3 regions of the Alkaliphilus crotonatoxidans genome follow, and region 1 is predicted to be linked to each of the others. Evidence: a T-box and tRNA genes for the amino acid it is inferred to sense, from the RefSeq annotation. Region 1 holds a T-box; the other regions hold tRNA genes.
The links. The T-box of region 1 lies ahead of argS (arginine--tRNA ligase). A T-box ahead of a tRNA ligase gene usually reads a tRNA of that ligase, here a tRNA-Arg.

Region 1 (4,771 bases):
TAAAACCGTAACCTTAAAAACCGTAGGATTATTTTCCTTAATGGCCCAGAGCGGTCTCCATGTGCCGGCAGACTATGGCACTGTTTTAGCCGTATTTGATCATATTTTCGCCGATATTGGCGACGAGCAGAGCATTGAGCAGAGCCTCAGTACCTTTTCATCCCATATGACCAATATTGTTAAAATACTACAGGAGGTTACCCAAAACTCACTGGTGCTTTTTGATGAATTGGGAGCGGGAACAGACCCCACCGAAGGAGCGGCTTTAGCCATGGCCATTATCAATTATTTGCGTGGGCTGGGGGCCACCGTTTTGGCCACCACCCACTACAGTGAACTGAAGCAGTTTGCCCTCACTCACGAGGATATCGAAAATGCTTCGGTGGAATTTGATGTGGCCACCCTTCGGCCTACCTATCGCTTGTTAATTGGTGTACCTGGTAAATCCAACGCCTTTGAAATATCTCGAAAGCTGGGACTGACAGAAAATATCATTGAAGCTGCCAAAGGATTTTTATCTACTGAAAACATCCATTTTGAAGACCTGCTTCAAAATATTGAAACCAACCGAAGGGCGGCAGAGGCCGATCGGGAAGAAACAAAACGCTTAAGACTAGAGGCAGAACGGCTTCTTCAAAACTATCAGGACAAGAAAAATCAGTTGGAGGAGCAAAAAGAAAGAATCCTTAAGGAGTCCAAAAAAGAAGGTTTAAGGCTTTTAAAGGAAGCTAAGGCCGAGGCAGAGGAGATTATTCAAGGCTTAAGATCAATGAAGCTGGAAATGGAAGAAAAGGAAATGAACCGGCAAATTGAAGCCTCAAAGCGTAGGCTGAGTGATAAAATCGGCGATATGGGACCCAATACAGAGGATATCTTTTTAAATAAAACCTCTAAAAAGCCCCCTAAAAACCTAAAGGCCGGAGAGACTGTCAAGGTACTTTCTATCAATCAAATCGGCCATGTGGTCTCACCCCAGGATGAAAAGGGAGAGGTACTGGTTCAGGTGGGGATTATGAAAATTAATATACCCGTAAGTAATTTAGAGCGAGTGAAGGAGCAGGGCGAGGTCAAACAGACTGGAGTAGGTAAAATTATTAAAAGCAAAGCCCAGAATGTTAAAAGGGAGCTGGATTTAAGGGGCCTTAATTTAGAAGAGGCAATCCTCGAAGTGGATAAGTTTATTGATGATTGTGCCATTGCCGGCGTTTCTCCGGTCACGATTATACATGGAATTGGAACAGGTGTATTGAAGGCTGGAATCAAGCAGATGCTGACGAAAAATAAGCATGTGAAAAGCCAAAGGCCGGGCCAATACGGAGAAGGCGGTGCTGGGGTCACCATTGTGGAACTAAAATAAGGAAGGAGCCGGTGGTGGATGATTTTAGTAAGTGGATGTCTTCTGGGCATCAATTGCAAGTATAACGGGGACAGCAATCTATCGCAGAAAATCCTGGACAAGCTGAAGAATGAGGCCATCATCCCTTTTTGTCCGGAGCAGCTGGGGGGCTTGAGTACCCCCAGGCCACCGGTGGAAATTCAAGGGGGAGATGGTTCCGATGTTCTGGAGGGAAGGGCTCGGGTTGTATCCAGGGATGGCTGTGATGTAACGAAGGAATTTATACGGGGAGCTCAAGAAACCCTAAAGATGGTTGAGCTACTGGGTATAACCCATGCTGTCTTAAAGGCCAGAAGTCCCTCCTGTGGGGTGGAAGAAATATATGACGGCAACTTTACCAGTACCACTACCCGGGGGGATGGTGTAACGGCGGCTCTGTTGAAAAAAAGTGGAGTCAAGGTTGATACCGAGGATAGTTTTGAGATAAATAATTAAATGAACAAAAAAAGGGTATCTGTTAAATAGCATGATAACAGACGAATCAAAACAGAGGGGGGAACAGTATGGGTAAGAAGTTAACAATTTTACTGCTGATTTTGGTGATGGGATTTACCTTAACAGCATGTAAAAAGGATCAGAAAGAGGTAATGGAAGAAGAGCCCGATCAAAATGTGACAGATCCTGTGGAGGAGACAGAGGAACCGGAGGAGCTGTTCTATGTCTTATATTTAAAGCATAAGGAGTTGCCATACATATTTGCTGATACCTTCAATATTTCAGCTGATGATCCCAGGTTGGAGGGAAAGCTGTTTGAGGAATTTGTACTGGAGGAATTGATTCATCAGAGTGCTATCGAAGATTTAATTAATCCTATACCGGAAGGAACCAAAATTTTGTCAGTAAAAAAAGAGGGCAAGACGGTACTGGTAGATTTATCAGAAGAGTTTATTGGTAATATGAAGGGAACAGAGGAGGATGTGATGGCCACTGTGGCAGTGATTGTCAACTCACTGACGACCCTGCCCAATAATGACAAGGTTCAAATCCTTGTGGAAGGTAAGGCCATAGATAATTTAAGGGGAGCTGATATCAGTCAGGACTTTGAATTTATTCCGGACTTTTATGCGGACAAGTAAAATTGTATAATTTCATTGATTTGCCATAAAATATATGATATATTTATGGGAAAAGCAGATGATGTTAAAGGCAATGAAGAGGACAGTAGGCATGGTTTTAAGTCATAGCGAGCCGGGGATGGTGGAAGCCTGGTACAGAACTATACCGAAGCGCACCTCAGAGCAGGGGCCTGAATTCAGTAGGGCTCGACGGATTCCTCCGTTATCGGGAAAAGAGTGGGTACTCACTTTATTTAGTTAGTGGGTCCAATAAGAGTGGTAACACGGGATATAGCTCTCGTCTCTTCCTATAGAGGCGGGAGTTTATTTTTTTGAAATTTTATTCAGGAGGTAAGTATATGATTGACTTTAAAAGTAAGCTAAGCCTAGAGCTACATCCCCTTATAGGGGCCTTGAGCCAGGAGGAAATACTGGCTGCCATCGAAATACCTAAAAATTCCGAAATGGGAGACTTTGCCTTTCCATGCTTTAAGCTGGCTAAGGCCTTTAGAAAGGCTCCCCAGGCCATAGCCCAGGAGCTGGCCGAGAAAATTCAATTGTCCGAGGCCTTTTCCCGGGTCGAGGTGGCTGGTGGGTACCTCAACTTTTTTGTTAACCGAGGGTATTTTTCTAAGGAAATCCTGAAGGCCGTTTATGAGCAAAAGGATCAATACGGCAGTGATCAGGTAGGAAAGGGAAAGGTCATTTGTATCGACTATTCTGCCCCCAATGTGGCAAAGCCCTTCCATGTAGGTCACTTAAGATCAACGGTGATCGGAAATTCCCTGTATCGAATCTACGAATTTTTAGGCTACCAATGTGTGGGAATTAACCATTTAGGTGACTGGGGAACTCAATTTGGCAAGGTGATAGTGGCCTATCGTAACTGGGGAGACAAAGAAGCCCTGGAAAAGGAGCCCATCAGTACCCTATTGGCCCTTTACGTAAAGTTCCATGATGAGGCCGAAAAAAATCCCGCCCTTGAAGATGAAGCCCGAGGCTGGTTTACTAAAATGGAAAGGGGAGATGAAGAGGCCCTTTCCCTATGGCAGTGGTTTAGTAATGAAACCATTAAGGAATTAAAGAAAATCTATAGCTTACTGGATGTGGAATTTGACCATTATACCGGAGAGAGCTTTTATAACGATAAAATGGATGCCGTTTTAAAAGAGCTTCAGGAGAAAAATCTTTTGAAGGAAAGTCAAGGGGCGGTATTGGTTGACTTGAGCCAGTATGACATGCCTCCTTGTCTGGTACAAAAAAAGGATGGCAGCACCCTTTATGCCACAAGGGATATTACGGCGGCGATATACAGAAAAAATACCTTCAACTTTCATAAATGCCTTTATGTCACAGACTATTCTCAAAATCTTCACTTTGCTCAATGGTTCAAGGTAATTGAGTTGATGGGGTACCCCTGGGCCCAGGATGCGGTTCATATTCCCTTTGGCCGGGTAAGTCATGAGGGAAGAAGAATTCAAACCCGAAAGGGAACCGTTGTACTGCTGGAAGAAGTGCTGTCAGGGGCTGTGGAACGGGTAAAGGAAATTATTGAAGAAAAAAATCCTTCATTGGAAAATAAAGAAGAAGTGGCCAAGGAAATTGGAATTGGTGCAGTTATTTTTAATGATTTAAGCAATAATCGTATCAAGGATATTTCCTTCTCGTGGGAAACCGCCTTTAGCTTTGAAGGGGAAACCGGGCCCTATGTCCAGTATACCCATGCCAGAGCCAGCAGTGTTCTGAGGAGGGCCAACATGGAGGTATCGATGGATTTTGACCCGGCGGTATTGAAGGACGATGTTTCAATGGCAGTGTTAAAGGAAATACAGAAGTTTCCAGAGGTAATTTTGGATGCCCAGCGAAAAAATGAGCCCTCCATTATTACCAGACATATTATTGATATTGCCCAGGCCTTTAATCGTTTTTATCATGATCACCCCATTCTGGTGGAGGACGAAGAAGTGAAAAAAGCCCGTTTAGCAGTGGTTTTTGCCGTAAAGCAGGTATTAAAAAACGGTCTTTATCTTTTGGGAATTAAAGCACCTGAAAAGATGTAAGCATTCCTTATACTCTTGTTAATTCCTTTGAATTTATATACCATAAGGGTGAGCAGATATTGCTCTTAAGGAGGGATTTTAATTTTGTCAAAGGAAATGCAGCTAAGGAACTGCTTTATCTATACTGTATATGGAGATGCTGTTGGATTTTTAAGAGAAAATCATTTAGAATACAGGGGCCAGTTTATTCCCTTTCAATTTGAAAGGGATCAAGGTCTGGTATTATCATTGGAGCCGGGACAATGGAGCGATTTGACCGA
Region 2 (4,771 bases), 1.6 Mb from region 1:
CTTAAAGTCTTTCAAAACTAAACAGTATAGCTTAAGCCTAAGCTCCTTAGAAAGGAGGTGATCCAGCCGCACCTTCCGATACGGCTACCTTGTTACGACTTCACCCCAGTCATCGACTTCACCTTCGACAGCTTCCTCCTTACGGTTAGATAGCTGGCTTCGGGTGCTTCCGACTCCCATGGTGTGACGGGCGGTGTGTACAAGACCCGGGAACGCATTCACCGCGACATTCTGATTCGCGATTACTAGCAACTCCAACTTCATGTGGGCGAGTTTCAGCCCACAATCCGAACTGGGACCGACTTTATGGGATTGGCTTCAGATTACTCCTTCGCTGCCCTTTGTATCGGCCATTGTAGCACGTGTGTAGCCCTGAACATAAGGGGCATGATGATTTGACGTCATCCCCACCTTCCTCCGAGTTATCCCCGGCAGTCTCTCTAGAGTGCCCAGCCGAACTGCTGGCAACTAAAGACAAGGGTTGCGCTCGTTGCGGGACTTAACCCAACATCTCACGACACGAGCTGACGACAACCATGCACCACCTGTCTCCTCAGTCCCCGAAGGGAAAACTCCGATTAAGGAGTGGTCCGAGGGATGTCAAGTCCAGGTAAGGTTCTTCGCGTTGCTTCGAATTAAACCACATGCTCCGCTGCTTGTGCGGGTCCCCGTCAATTCCTTTGAGTTTCACTCTTGCGAGCGTACTCCCCAGGCGGAGTGCTTAATGCGTTAGCTGCGGCACTGAGGTTTGACCCCCAACACCTAGCACTCATCGTTTACGGTGTGGACTACCAGGGTATCTAATCCTGTTTGCTCCCCACACTTTCGTGCCTCAGCGTCAGTTACAGTCCAGAAAGTCGCCTTCGCCACTGGTGTTCCTCCTAATATCTACGCATTTCACCGCTACACTAGGAATTCCACTTTCCTCTCCTGCACTCAAGTCCTACAGTTTCAAAGGCTTACTACGGTTGAGCCGTAGCCTTTCACCCCTGACTTGTAAGACCGCCTACGCACCCTTTACGCCCAGTGATTCCGGATAACGCTTGCCCCCTACGTATTACCGCGGCTGCTGGCACGTAGTTAGCCGGGGCTTCCTCCCAAGGTACCGTCAAATTTCTTCCCTTAGGACAGAGCTTTACGACCCGAAGGCCTTCATCGCTCACGCGGCGTTGCTGCATCAGGCTTTCGCCCATTGTGCAATATTCCCCACTGCTGCCTCCCGTAGGAGTCTGGACCGTGTCTCAGTTCCAGTGTGGCCGATCACCCTCTCAGGTCGGCTACTGATCGTCGCCTTGGTGGGCCATTACCCCACCAACTAGCTAATCAGACGCGGGCCCATCCTGTACCGATAAATCTTTGACCTTAAAAAGATGCCTTTAAAAGGTATTATGAGGTATTAGCAACGGTTTCCCGTTGTTGTCCCTCAGTACAGGGCAGGTTGCCCACGCGTTACTCACCCGTCCGCCGCTAGCTTCCGCTCAACACTCAAAATTCAGTTCACTTTACAACATGTGTTGTCACTTAAATAACGCGTGAAGGACTCCATACTTCCGTCCTTGACGCTGGCTATTTAGACAAAATACTGAATTCTCAGTGTTGAGCGTCAGCCCGCTCGACTTGCATGTGTTAGGCACGCCGCCAGCGTTCATCCTGAGCCAGGATCAAACTCTTAATCAAAAAAATTTCTGGGTGTCATTTTAAAATGACTTTTATATGCTGGCTTAATATCTATACTGTTCAGTTTTCAAAGACCTGTGATTATGAAAAGCTCGTTACGACATTACTCATATTAGCACCTTCTATTATCAATGTCAAGTGCCTTTTTAAAAAAATTATTGGAGCGGGTGAAGGGAATCGAACCCTCGCGGTCAGCTTGGAAGGCTGAAGTTCTACCACTGAACTACACCCGCATTAATGGCGACCCGGAAGGGACTCGAACCCTCGACCTCCAGCGTGACAGGCTGGCATTCTAACCAACTGAACTACCGGGCCACTATATTTAGTAATTAAGATAGAAAGATTAGAAGCCAGAAAAAAATTCTTAACTTCTAATTTTGTCTTTGGTGGGCACAACAGGGATCGAACCTGTGACCCCCTGCTTGTAAGGCAGGTGCTCTCCCAGCTGAGCTATGCGCCCATATCCTAGAGGTCAAAAGTGACTTGACCTCTGATTTCTTAAAATGGTGACCCCTAGGGGAATCGAACCCCTGTTACCGCCGTGAAAGGGCGGTGTCTTAACCGCTTGACCAAGGGGCCTTGTGGTTGCGGGGGCAGGACTTGAACCTGCGACCTCCGGGTTATGAGCCCGACGAGCTGCCAACTGCTCCACCCCGCGATAAATATCATTGGTGCCCAGAGGCGGAATCGAACCACCGACACGAGGATTTTCAGTCCTCTGCTCTACCGACTGAGCTATCTGGGCTTGTAGAAATGGTGGGCTTAAGTAGACTCGAACTACCGACCTCACGCTTATCAGGCGTGCGCTCTAACCTGCTGAGCTATAAGCCCACATCCTTGCTATGGTCCGGGTGGAGAGATTCGAACTCCCGACCCCATGGTCCCAAACCATGTGCGCTACCAAACTGCGCTACACCCGGTTAAATGGCAGGGGTGGCAGGACTCGAACCCACGACACGTGGTTTTGGAGACCACTGTTCTACCAACTGAACTACACCCCTACTTTAGAGTTTCTTCATTAATAATTAAATAAACAATAGATTAGATGGTGGGCCTTCAGGGACTCGAACCCCGGACCTGCCGGTTATGAGCCGGATGCTCTAACCAACTGAGCTAAAGGCCCTAATCTATATGGTCCGGGTGGAGAGATTCGAACTCCCGACCCCATGGTCCCAAACCATGTGCGCTACCAAACTGCGCTACACCCGGTTAAACTGGCGGAGAAGGCGGGATTCGAACCCGCGCGCCGCTTACACGACCTAACGGTTTAGCAAACCGTCCTCTTCAGCCTACTTGAGTACTTCTCCAATTTAAATTTAATGCTGGCGGAGAGGGTGGGATTCGAACCCACGGCCCCTTGCGGAGTCACTGGTTTTCAAGACCAGCTCCTTAAACCACTCGGACACCTCTCCAAAATTTATTGGTGATCCATCCGCGACTCGAACGCGGGACACCCTGATTAAAAGTCAGGTGCTCTACCGACTGAGCTAATGGATCAGAATGGCTGGGATAGCAGGACTCGAACCTGCGAATGACGGAGTCAAAGTCCGTTGCCTTACCGACTTGGCTATATCCCAACAACATATTTATGGCGTGCCCACAGGGATTCGAACCCCGGACACACGGCTTAGAAGGCCGTTGCTCTATCCTGCTGAGCTATGGGCACATTTTTTAGTGGAGCGGGTGAAGGGAATCGAACCCTCGCGGTCAGCTTGGAAGGCTGAAGTTCTACCACTGAACTACACCCGCATGTTTAAAATAAGGCCGCAAGATATATCTTATCATTATTTTTATTAAATGTCAAATCTACTTTTTACCAATAACCTAAGTGGAACTTAAATGGTGGGCACAACAGGGATCGAACCTGTGACCCCCTGCTTGTAAGGCAGGTGCTCTCCCAGCTGAGCTATGCGCCCACAACAAAATTGGTAGCGGCAACAGGAATCGAACCTGTGACCTTTCGGGTATGAACCGAACGCTCTAGCCAGCTGAGCTATGCCGCCATTTTTTAAGTCACTGAAATATGGTGCCGAAGACCGGAATCGAACCGGTACGGTCTTGAGGGACCGCAGGATTTTAAGTCCTGTGCGTCTGCCAGTTCCGCCACTTCGGCACGTTTGGCTCCAGAGAGAGGACTCGAACCTCCAACCTACCGGTTAACAGCCGGGTGCTCCACCATTGAGCTACTCTGGAACATTCATGCCGCAACGTCCTACTCTCCCAGGAGGCTGCCCTCCAAGTACCATCAGCGCAGAAGGGCTTAACTACTGTGTTCGGGATGGGAACAGGTGTGACCCCTTCGCTATTGTCACGGCATTTTTTTAATTAAATTTTTGAGGTTAAAAATTAATTAGCTCATCTAGTATATCATAAACCTAAGGATATGAGCAACTTAATTTTTAACTAAGCGACTGCCACGAAATTATAAATTTCGGCCATCTGCTTATATTCCCTCAAAACCACACAATGTCAAGTAAGCTGAATATATTTTTTTGGTCAAGCCCTCGACCTATTAGTATCGGTCAGCTCAGTACATTACTGCACTTACACCTCCGACCTATCAACCAGATAGTCTGTCTGGGGTCTTACTCCTTTCGGATGGGAAATCTTATCTTGAGGGGGGCTTCGTGCTTAGATGCCTTCAGCACTTATCCCTGCCATACATAGCTACCCAGCGATGCCCTTGGCAGAACAACTGGTACACCAGAGGTATGTCCATCCCGGTCCTCTCGTACTAAGGACAGCTCCTCTCAAATTTCCTACGCCCGCGACGGATAGGGACCGAACTGTCTCACGACGTTCTGAACCCAGCTCGCGTACCACTTTAATGGGCGAACAGCCCAACCCTTGGGACCTAATACAGCCCCAGGATGTGATGAGCCGACATCGAGGTGCCAAACCTCCCCGTCGATGTGGACTCTTGGGGGAGATAAGCCTGTTATCCCCGGGGTAGCTTTTATCCGTTGAGCGATGGCCCTTCCACTCGGAACCACCGGATCACTAAGCCCGACTTTCGTCCTTGCTCGACCTGTATGTCTCGCAATCAAGCTCCCTTATGCCTTTGCACTCTACGCACGATTTCCGACCGTGCTGA
Region 3 (4,771 bases), on a different contig from region 1:
ATGTACAGGATAGGTGGGAGACTTAGAAGCCAGAACGCCAGTTTTGGTGGAGTCATCCTTGGGATACCACTCTTGTAGTACTGAAGTTCTAACCATAGACCGTGAATCCGGTCTTGGGACACTGTCAGGTGGGCAGTTTGACTGGGGCGGTCGCCTCCTAAAAAGTAACGGAGGCGCCCAAAGGTTCCCTCAGCACGGTCGGAAATCGTGCGTAGAGTGCAAAGGCATAAGGGAGCTTGATTGCGAGACATACAGGTCGAGCAAGGACGAAAGTCGGGCTTAGTGATCCGGTGGTTCCGAGTGGAAGGGCCATCGCTCAACGGATAAAAGCTACCCCGGGGATAACAGGCTTATCTCCCCCAAGAGTCCACATCGACGGGGAGGTTTGGCACCTCGATGTCGGCTCATCACATCCTGGGGCTGTATTAGGTCCCAAGGGTTGGGCTGTTCGCCCATTAAAGTGGTACGCGAGCTGGGTTCAGAACGTCGTGAGACAGTTCGGTCCCTATCCGTCGCGGGCGTAGGAAATTTGAGAGGAGCTGTCCTTAGTACGAGAGGACCGGGATGGACATACCTCTGGTGTACCAGTTGTTCTGCCAAGGGCATCGCTGGGTAGCTATGTATGGCAGGGATAAGTGCTGAAGGCATCTAAGCACGAAGCCCCCCTCAAGATAAGATTTCCCATCCGAAAGGAGTAAGACCCCAGACAGACTATCTGGTTGATAGGTCGGAGGTGTAAGTGCAGTAATGTACTGAGCTGACCGATACTAATAGGTCGAGGGCTTGACCAAAAAAATATATTCAGCTTACTTGACATTGTGTGGTTTTGAGGGAATATAAGCAGATGGCCGAAATTTATAATTTCGTGGCAGTTGCTTAGTTAAAAATTAAGTTGCTCATATCCTTAGGTTTATGATATACTAGATGAGCTAATTAATTTTTAACCTCAAAAATTTAATTAAAAAAATGCCGTGACAATAGCGAAGGGGTCACACCTGTTCCCATCCCGAACACAGTAGTTAAGCCCTTCTGCGCTGATGGTACTTGGAGGGCAGCCTCCTGGGAGAGTAGGACGTTGCGGCATGAATGTTCCAGAGTAGCTCAATGGTGGAGCACCCGGCTGTTAACCGGTAGGTTGGAGGTTCGAGTCCTCTCTCTGGAGCCAAACGTGCCGAAGTGGCGGAACTGGCAGACGCACAGGACTTAAAATCCTGCGGTCCCTCAAGACCGTACCGGTTCGATTCCGGTCTTCGGCACCATTTTAAAAAAATATCGCGGGGTGGAGCAGTTGGCAGCTCGTCGGGCTCATAACCCGGAGGTCGCAGGTTCAAGTCCTGCCCCCGCAACCAACAAATATGGCGGCATAGCTCAGATGGCTAGAGCGTTCGGTTCATACCCGAAAGGTCACAGGTTCGATCCCCGTTGCCGCTACCAACTATATTTGGCCCCTTGGTCAAGCGGTTAAGACACCGCCCTTTCACGGCGGTAACAGGGGTTCGATTCCCCTAGGGGTCACCATTTTAAGAAATCAGAGGTCAAGTCAGTTTTGACCTCTAGGATATGGGCGCATAGCTCAGCTGGGAGAGCACCTGCCTTACAAGCAGGGGGTCACAGGTTCGATCCCTGTTGTGCCCACCATATTAGAATTTTCAAACAACATGCATTATGGCCCGGTAGTTCAGTTGGTTAGAATGCCAGCCTGTCACGCTGGAGGTCGAGGGTTCGAGCCCCTTCCGGGTCGCCATATTAATTTAATATGCTGGTGTAGCTCAACTGGTAGAGCAGCTGACTTGTAATCAGCAGGTTGCGGGTTCGAGTCCCATCACCAGCTCCATAAGTGGAGGGATTCCCGAGTGGCCAAAGGGGGCAGACTGTAAATCTGTTGTCGACGACTTCGAAGGTTCGAATCCTTCTCCCTCCACCATTTAAAAATACATGCGGGTGTGGCGGAATTGGCAGACGCACTAGACTTAGGATCTAGCGGGCGACCGTGGGGGTTCAAGTCCCTCCACCCGCACCATAAAAGAAAAATTATTTTAAGAAAATGCGGAAGTGGCTCAGTGGTAGAGCATCGCCTTGCCAAGGCGAGGGTCGCGGGTTCGAGTCCCGTCTTCCGCTCCAAATATGGTGGGTGTAGTCAAGCGGTTAAGACACAGGATTGTGGCTCCTGCATGCGTGGGTTCGAATCCCATCATCCACCCCATTAAATATATTGGGATATAGCCAAGTCGGTAAGGCAACGGACTTTGACTCCGTCATTCGCAGGTTCGAGTCCTGCTATCCCAGCCATTTGATCCATTAGCTCAGTCGGTAGAGCACCTGACTTTTAATCAGGGTGTCCCGCGTTCGAGTCGCGGATGGATCACCATTTTTACGGCGGCATAGCCAAGTGGTAAGGCAGAGGTCTGCAAAACCTTTATTCCCCAGTTCAAATCTGGGTGTCGCCTCCATGCGCCCATAGCTCAGCTGGATAGAGTGTCTGACTACGAATCAGAAGGTCGGGAGTTCGAATCTCTCTGGGCGCACCAGTTTAAAAATGCAAAAAATCAAGGTGATCACCTTGATTTTTTCATATCATTTAATTTTAAAAGTTATCAATCCTAATTCATCAGGTCTTTACAAAGGACAATCTTGAATATTGAAGCTGCAACTGAATTAATAGCGCCTTTAAATAAAAGGAAGGATTTTTTGATAATAAATAGGTTATAATAAATATTATTCAGTTAGTTCTTGTTAGGAAAAAAGTGTTTACAATTGATTAAATTTGTCGTATAATAATACTTGTCGCTACAGAGAAACGGCACATCAAATGATTGGGAACTAAAATTTCTATGGCGTATCAAATTAATATTCCAGAGTAGCTCAATGGTGGAGCACCCGGCTGTTAACCGGTAGGTTGGAGGTTCGAGTCCTCTCTCTGGAGCCAAATATGCCGAAGTGGCGGAACTGGCAGACGCACAGGACTTAAAATCCTGCGGTCCCTCAAGACCGTACCGGTTCGATTCCGGTCTTCGGCACCATCCAAGCTGGTGTAGCTCAATTGGCAGAGCAGCTGATTTGTAATCAGCAGGTTGCGGGTTCGAGTCCCATCACCAGCTCCAACTATGTAATGCGGGTGTAGTTCAGTGGTAGAACTTCAGCCTTCCAAGCTGACCGCGAGGGTTCGATTCCCTTCACCCGCTCCAATTTAAACGCTATAAATTTGGAGAGGTGTCCGAGTGGTTTAAGGAGCTGGTCTTGAAAACCAGTGACTCCGCAAGGGGCCGTGGGTTCGAATCCCACCCTCTCCGCCAGCATTAAATTTAAATTGGAGAAGTACTCAAGTAGGCTGAAGAGGACGGTTTGCTAAACCGTTAGGTCGTGTAAGCGGCGCGCGGGTTCGAATCCCGCCTTCTCCGCCAGCCAGGTAACAATATTAAATTGTGGGCTTATAGCTCAGCAGGTTAGAGCGCACGCCTGATAAGCGTGAGGTCGGTAGTTCGAGTCTACTTAAGCCCACCATTTTTTATGCCCAGATAGCTCAGTCGGTAGAGCAGGGGACTGAAAATCCCCGTGTCGGTGGTTCGATTCCGCCTCTGGGCACCAGTTTATTCAGTAAAAAACCACTTAATAATCATTATTAAGTGGTTTTTTTATTGTGTATTTATATTGCTTCCCCCTAGGACGGAGTACTAGCCTTGATTATTTAATATTCCCCTGATGAGATGATTGATAAATTCAATCAGAAAGCTATGATTTTCTTCCTTGGTCACACTTACCTCCATCATACCTTCATAAATAACATCCCTGGCAATGGAAGAAGAAGTCAGTTCCTCAAAATTAAAGGGAAAGGTCTTAAAATCCAGGCAATAGATTTTTTCCTTTGTGGGTAGCTTAAAATGCTCTAAGGGAAGCTCCAGTGTAAAGCTGCCCGAAACCGGAGACCATTGAAAATGGTACTGGGATGTATAGTGAATTTCTTCAGGCAGATCCTTAACAGTACTGGTTCGACCCTTAAGGTATAGTGTGTTCTTTTTGATGGTGACATCCTCTGGATAATACAATAAATCTATTTTTTTACCAGAATAGCTAATTGAATAGCAGGTTTTAGACAACAGTAAAAAGGATGGAGGAAAATACTCTATGATATGGGTTACCTTTAAAAGATAGAAAATATCCTCAAAATTATGCAGCAGAATTGTCTTTTCCAGGCTGGGGGAAGGCTCTTGCTGATATTGTAAATAAAGATCAACACTTTCCTTACCGCTGATAGTGTCTCGTCTGTTGATTCCTAAAAACTTTTCAACGGTTTTAAGTTTCAAATTTTCCAGAGAAAGAGATCGGCGGTAGCGCTTGATTAATTGCAGCAGGTCTAAATGCTTAATATCGTTAAAGGGCCATTGAATTCCGTACTTTTTAAATCTTTCCTTCAGAAAGGGAACGTCAAAGGATGCCCCATTATAGGTAATGGTATAGGGAATCTCCCGGGATGCTTCCAGGAAGGCAGACAAAACCTGTTTTTCTTCCCTGACGTTTTCAGCCAGAAATTGCTTAACAACGATATCTTCTTCTTCTATGTATAACAGGCCGATTAGAATAACATGATGATATCGGTGACTTAGGCCTGTTGTTTCTATATCAACAATACAGAATTTCTCTGAAAGAAATAAATGATTCAGACTGGAAGGTAAGGCTTGATTGTTTTCAAGGCGACGATAGATCGTTTTCATAACTGCCTCCTTAGATGGTAAAATTTAAGCAAGTCTATTTTAACATATTTTGCAACTTATTA

Region 2: it encodes a tRNA-Arg, which carries the amino acid that the T-box ahead of argS (arginine--tRNA ligase) is inferred to sense. The anticodon was not compared.
Region 3: it encodes a tRNA-Arg, which carries the amino acid that the T-box ahead of argS (arginine--tRNA ligase) is inferred to sense. The anticodon was not compared.

The regions. Positions count from the first base shown of each region.
Region 1 covers NZ_BAAHXS010000004.1:1,792,396-1,797,166, forward strand. Annotated here, with positions in the region: gene ACYQ1I_RS11170 (endonuclease MutS2) at 1-1,357, shown strand, start outside; gene ACYQ1I_RS11175 (2-thiouracil desulfurase family protein) at 1,376-1,831, shown strand; gene ACYQ1I_RS11180 (GerMN domain-containing protein) at 1,900-2,472, shown strand; T-box leader at 2,537-2,760, shown strand; gene argS (arginine--tRNA ligase) at 2,811-4,511, shown strand; partial or broken gene ACYQ1I_RS11190 (ADP-ribosylglycohydrolase family protein) at 4,596-4,771, shown strand, end outside.
Region 2 covers NZ_BAAHXS010000004.1:222,875-227,645, forward strand. Annotated here, with positions in the region: rRNA gene ACYQ1I_RS03485 (16S ribosomal RNA) at 51-1,677, opposite strand; tRNA gene ACYQ1I_RS03490 (tRNA-Gly) at 1,837-1,910, opposite strand; tRNA gene ACYQ1I_RS03495 (tRNA-Asp) at 1,916-1,992, opposite strand; tRNA gene ACYQ1I_RS03500 (tRNA-Val) at 2,062-2,137, opposite strand; tRNA gene ACYQ1I_RS03505 (tRNA-Glu) at 2,182-2,256, opposite strand; tRNA gene ACYQ1I_RS03510 (tRNA-Met) at 2,260-2,335, opposite strand; tRNA gene ACYQ1I_RS03515 (tRNA-Phe) at 2,347-2,422, opposite strand; tRNA gene ACYQ1I_RS03520 (tRNA-Ile) at 2,432-2,508, opposite strand; tRNA gene ACYQ1I_RS03525 (tRNA-Pro) at 2,521-2,597, opposite strand; tRNA gene ACYQ1I_RS03530 (tRNA-Trp) at 2,603-2,678, opposite strand; tRNA gene ACYQ1I_RS03535 (tRNA-Ile) at 2,724-2,800, opposite strand; tRNA gene ACYQ1I_RS03540 (tRNA-Pro) at 2,810-2,886, opposite strand; tRNA gene ACYQ1I_RS03545 (tRNA-Ser) at 2,893-2,984, opposite strand; tRNA gene ACYQ1I_RS03550 (tRNA-Ser) at 3,001-3,089, opposite strand; tRNA gene ACYQ1I_RS03555 (tRNA-Lys) at 3,099-3,174, opposite strand; tRNA gene ACYQ1I_RS03560 (tRNA-Gln) at 3,179-3,254, opposite strand; tRNA gene ACYQ1I_RS03565 (tRNA-Arg) at 3,267-3,343, opposite strand; tRNA gene ACYQ1I_RS03570 (tRNA-Gly) at 3,353-3,426, opposite strand; tRNA gene ACYQ1I_RS03575 (tRNA-Val) at 3,518-3,593, opposite strand; tRNA gene ACYQ1I_RS03580 (tRNA-Met) at 3,604-3,680, opposite strand; tRNA gene ACYQ1I_RS03585 (tRNA-Leu) at 3,702-3,790, opposite strand; tRNA gene ACYQ1I_RS03590 (tRNA-Asn) at 3,796-3,870, opposite strand; rRNA gene rrf (5S ribosomal RNA) at 3,877-3,993, opposite strand; rRNA gene ACYQ1I_RS03600 (23S ribosomal RNA) at 4,170-4,771, opposite strand, start outside.
Region 3 covers NZ_BAAHXS010000005.1:154,738-159,508, reverse strand. Annotated here, with positions in the region: rRNA gene ACYQ1I_RS12050 (23S ribosomal RNA) at 1-791, shown strand, start outside; rRNA gene rrf (5S ribosomal RNA) at 968-1,084, shown strand; tRNA gene ACYQ1I_RS12040 (tRNA-Asn) at 1,091-1,165, shown strand; tRNA gene ACYQ1I_RS12035 (tRNA-Leu) at 1,171-1,259, shown strand; tRNA gene ACYQ1I_RS12030 (tRNA-Met) at 1,274-1,349, shown strand; tRNA gene ACYQ1I_RS12025 (tRNA-Met) at 1,358-1,434, shown strand; tRNA gene ACYQ1I_RS12020 (tRNA-Glu) at 1,444-1,518, shown strand; tRNA gene ACYQ1I_RS12015 (tRNA-Val) at 1,563-1,638, shown strand; tRNA gene ACYQ1I_RS12010 (tRNA-Asp) at 1,668-1,744, shown strand; tRNA gene ACYQ1I_RS12005 (tRNA-Thr) at 1,759-1,834, shown strand; tRNA gene ACYQ1I_RS12000 (tRNA-Tyr) at 1,840-1,924, shown strand; tRNA gene ACYQ1I_RS11995 (tRNA-Leu) at 1,938-2,020, shown strand; tRNA gene ACYQ1I_RS11990 (tRNA-Gly) at 2,047-2,121, shown strand; tRNA gene ACYQ1I_RS11985 (tRNA-His) at 2,128-2,203, shown strand; tRNA gene ACYQ1I_RS11980 (tRNA-Gln) at 2,214-2,289, shown strand; tRNA gene ACYQ1I_RS11975 (tRNA-Lys) at 2,293-2,368, shown strand; tRNA gene ACYQ1I_RS11970 (tRNA-Cys) at 2,376-2,450, shown strand; tRNA gene ACYQ1I_RS11965 (tRNA-Arg) at 2,452-2,528, shown strand; tRNA gene ACYQ1I_RS11960 (tRNA-Asn) at 2,852-2,926, shown strand; tRNA gene ACYQ1I_RS11955 (tRNA-Leu) at 2,932-3,020, shown strand; tRNA gene ACYQ1I_RS11950 (tRNA-Thr) at 3,026-3,101, shown strand; tRNA gene ACYQ1I_RS11945 (tRNA-Gly) at 3,112-3,185, shown strand; tRNA gene ACYQ1I_RS11940 (tRNA-Ser) at 3,205-3,293, shown strand; tRNA gene ACYQ1I_RS11935 (tRNA-Ser) at 3,310-3,401, shown strand; tRNA gene ACYQ1I_RS11930 (tRNA-Ile) at 3,425-3,501, shown strand; tRNA gene ACYQ1I_RS11925 (tRNA-Phe) at 3,510-3,585, shown strand; gene ACYQ1I_RS11920 (ribonuclease H-like domain-containing protein) at 3,672-4,709, opposite strand.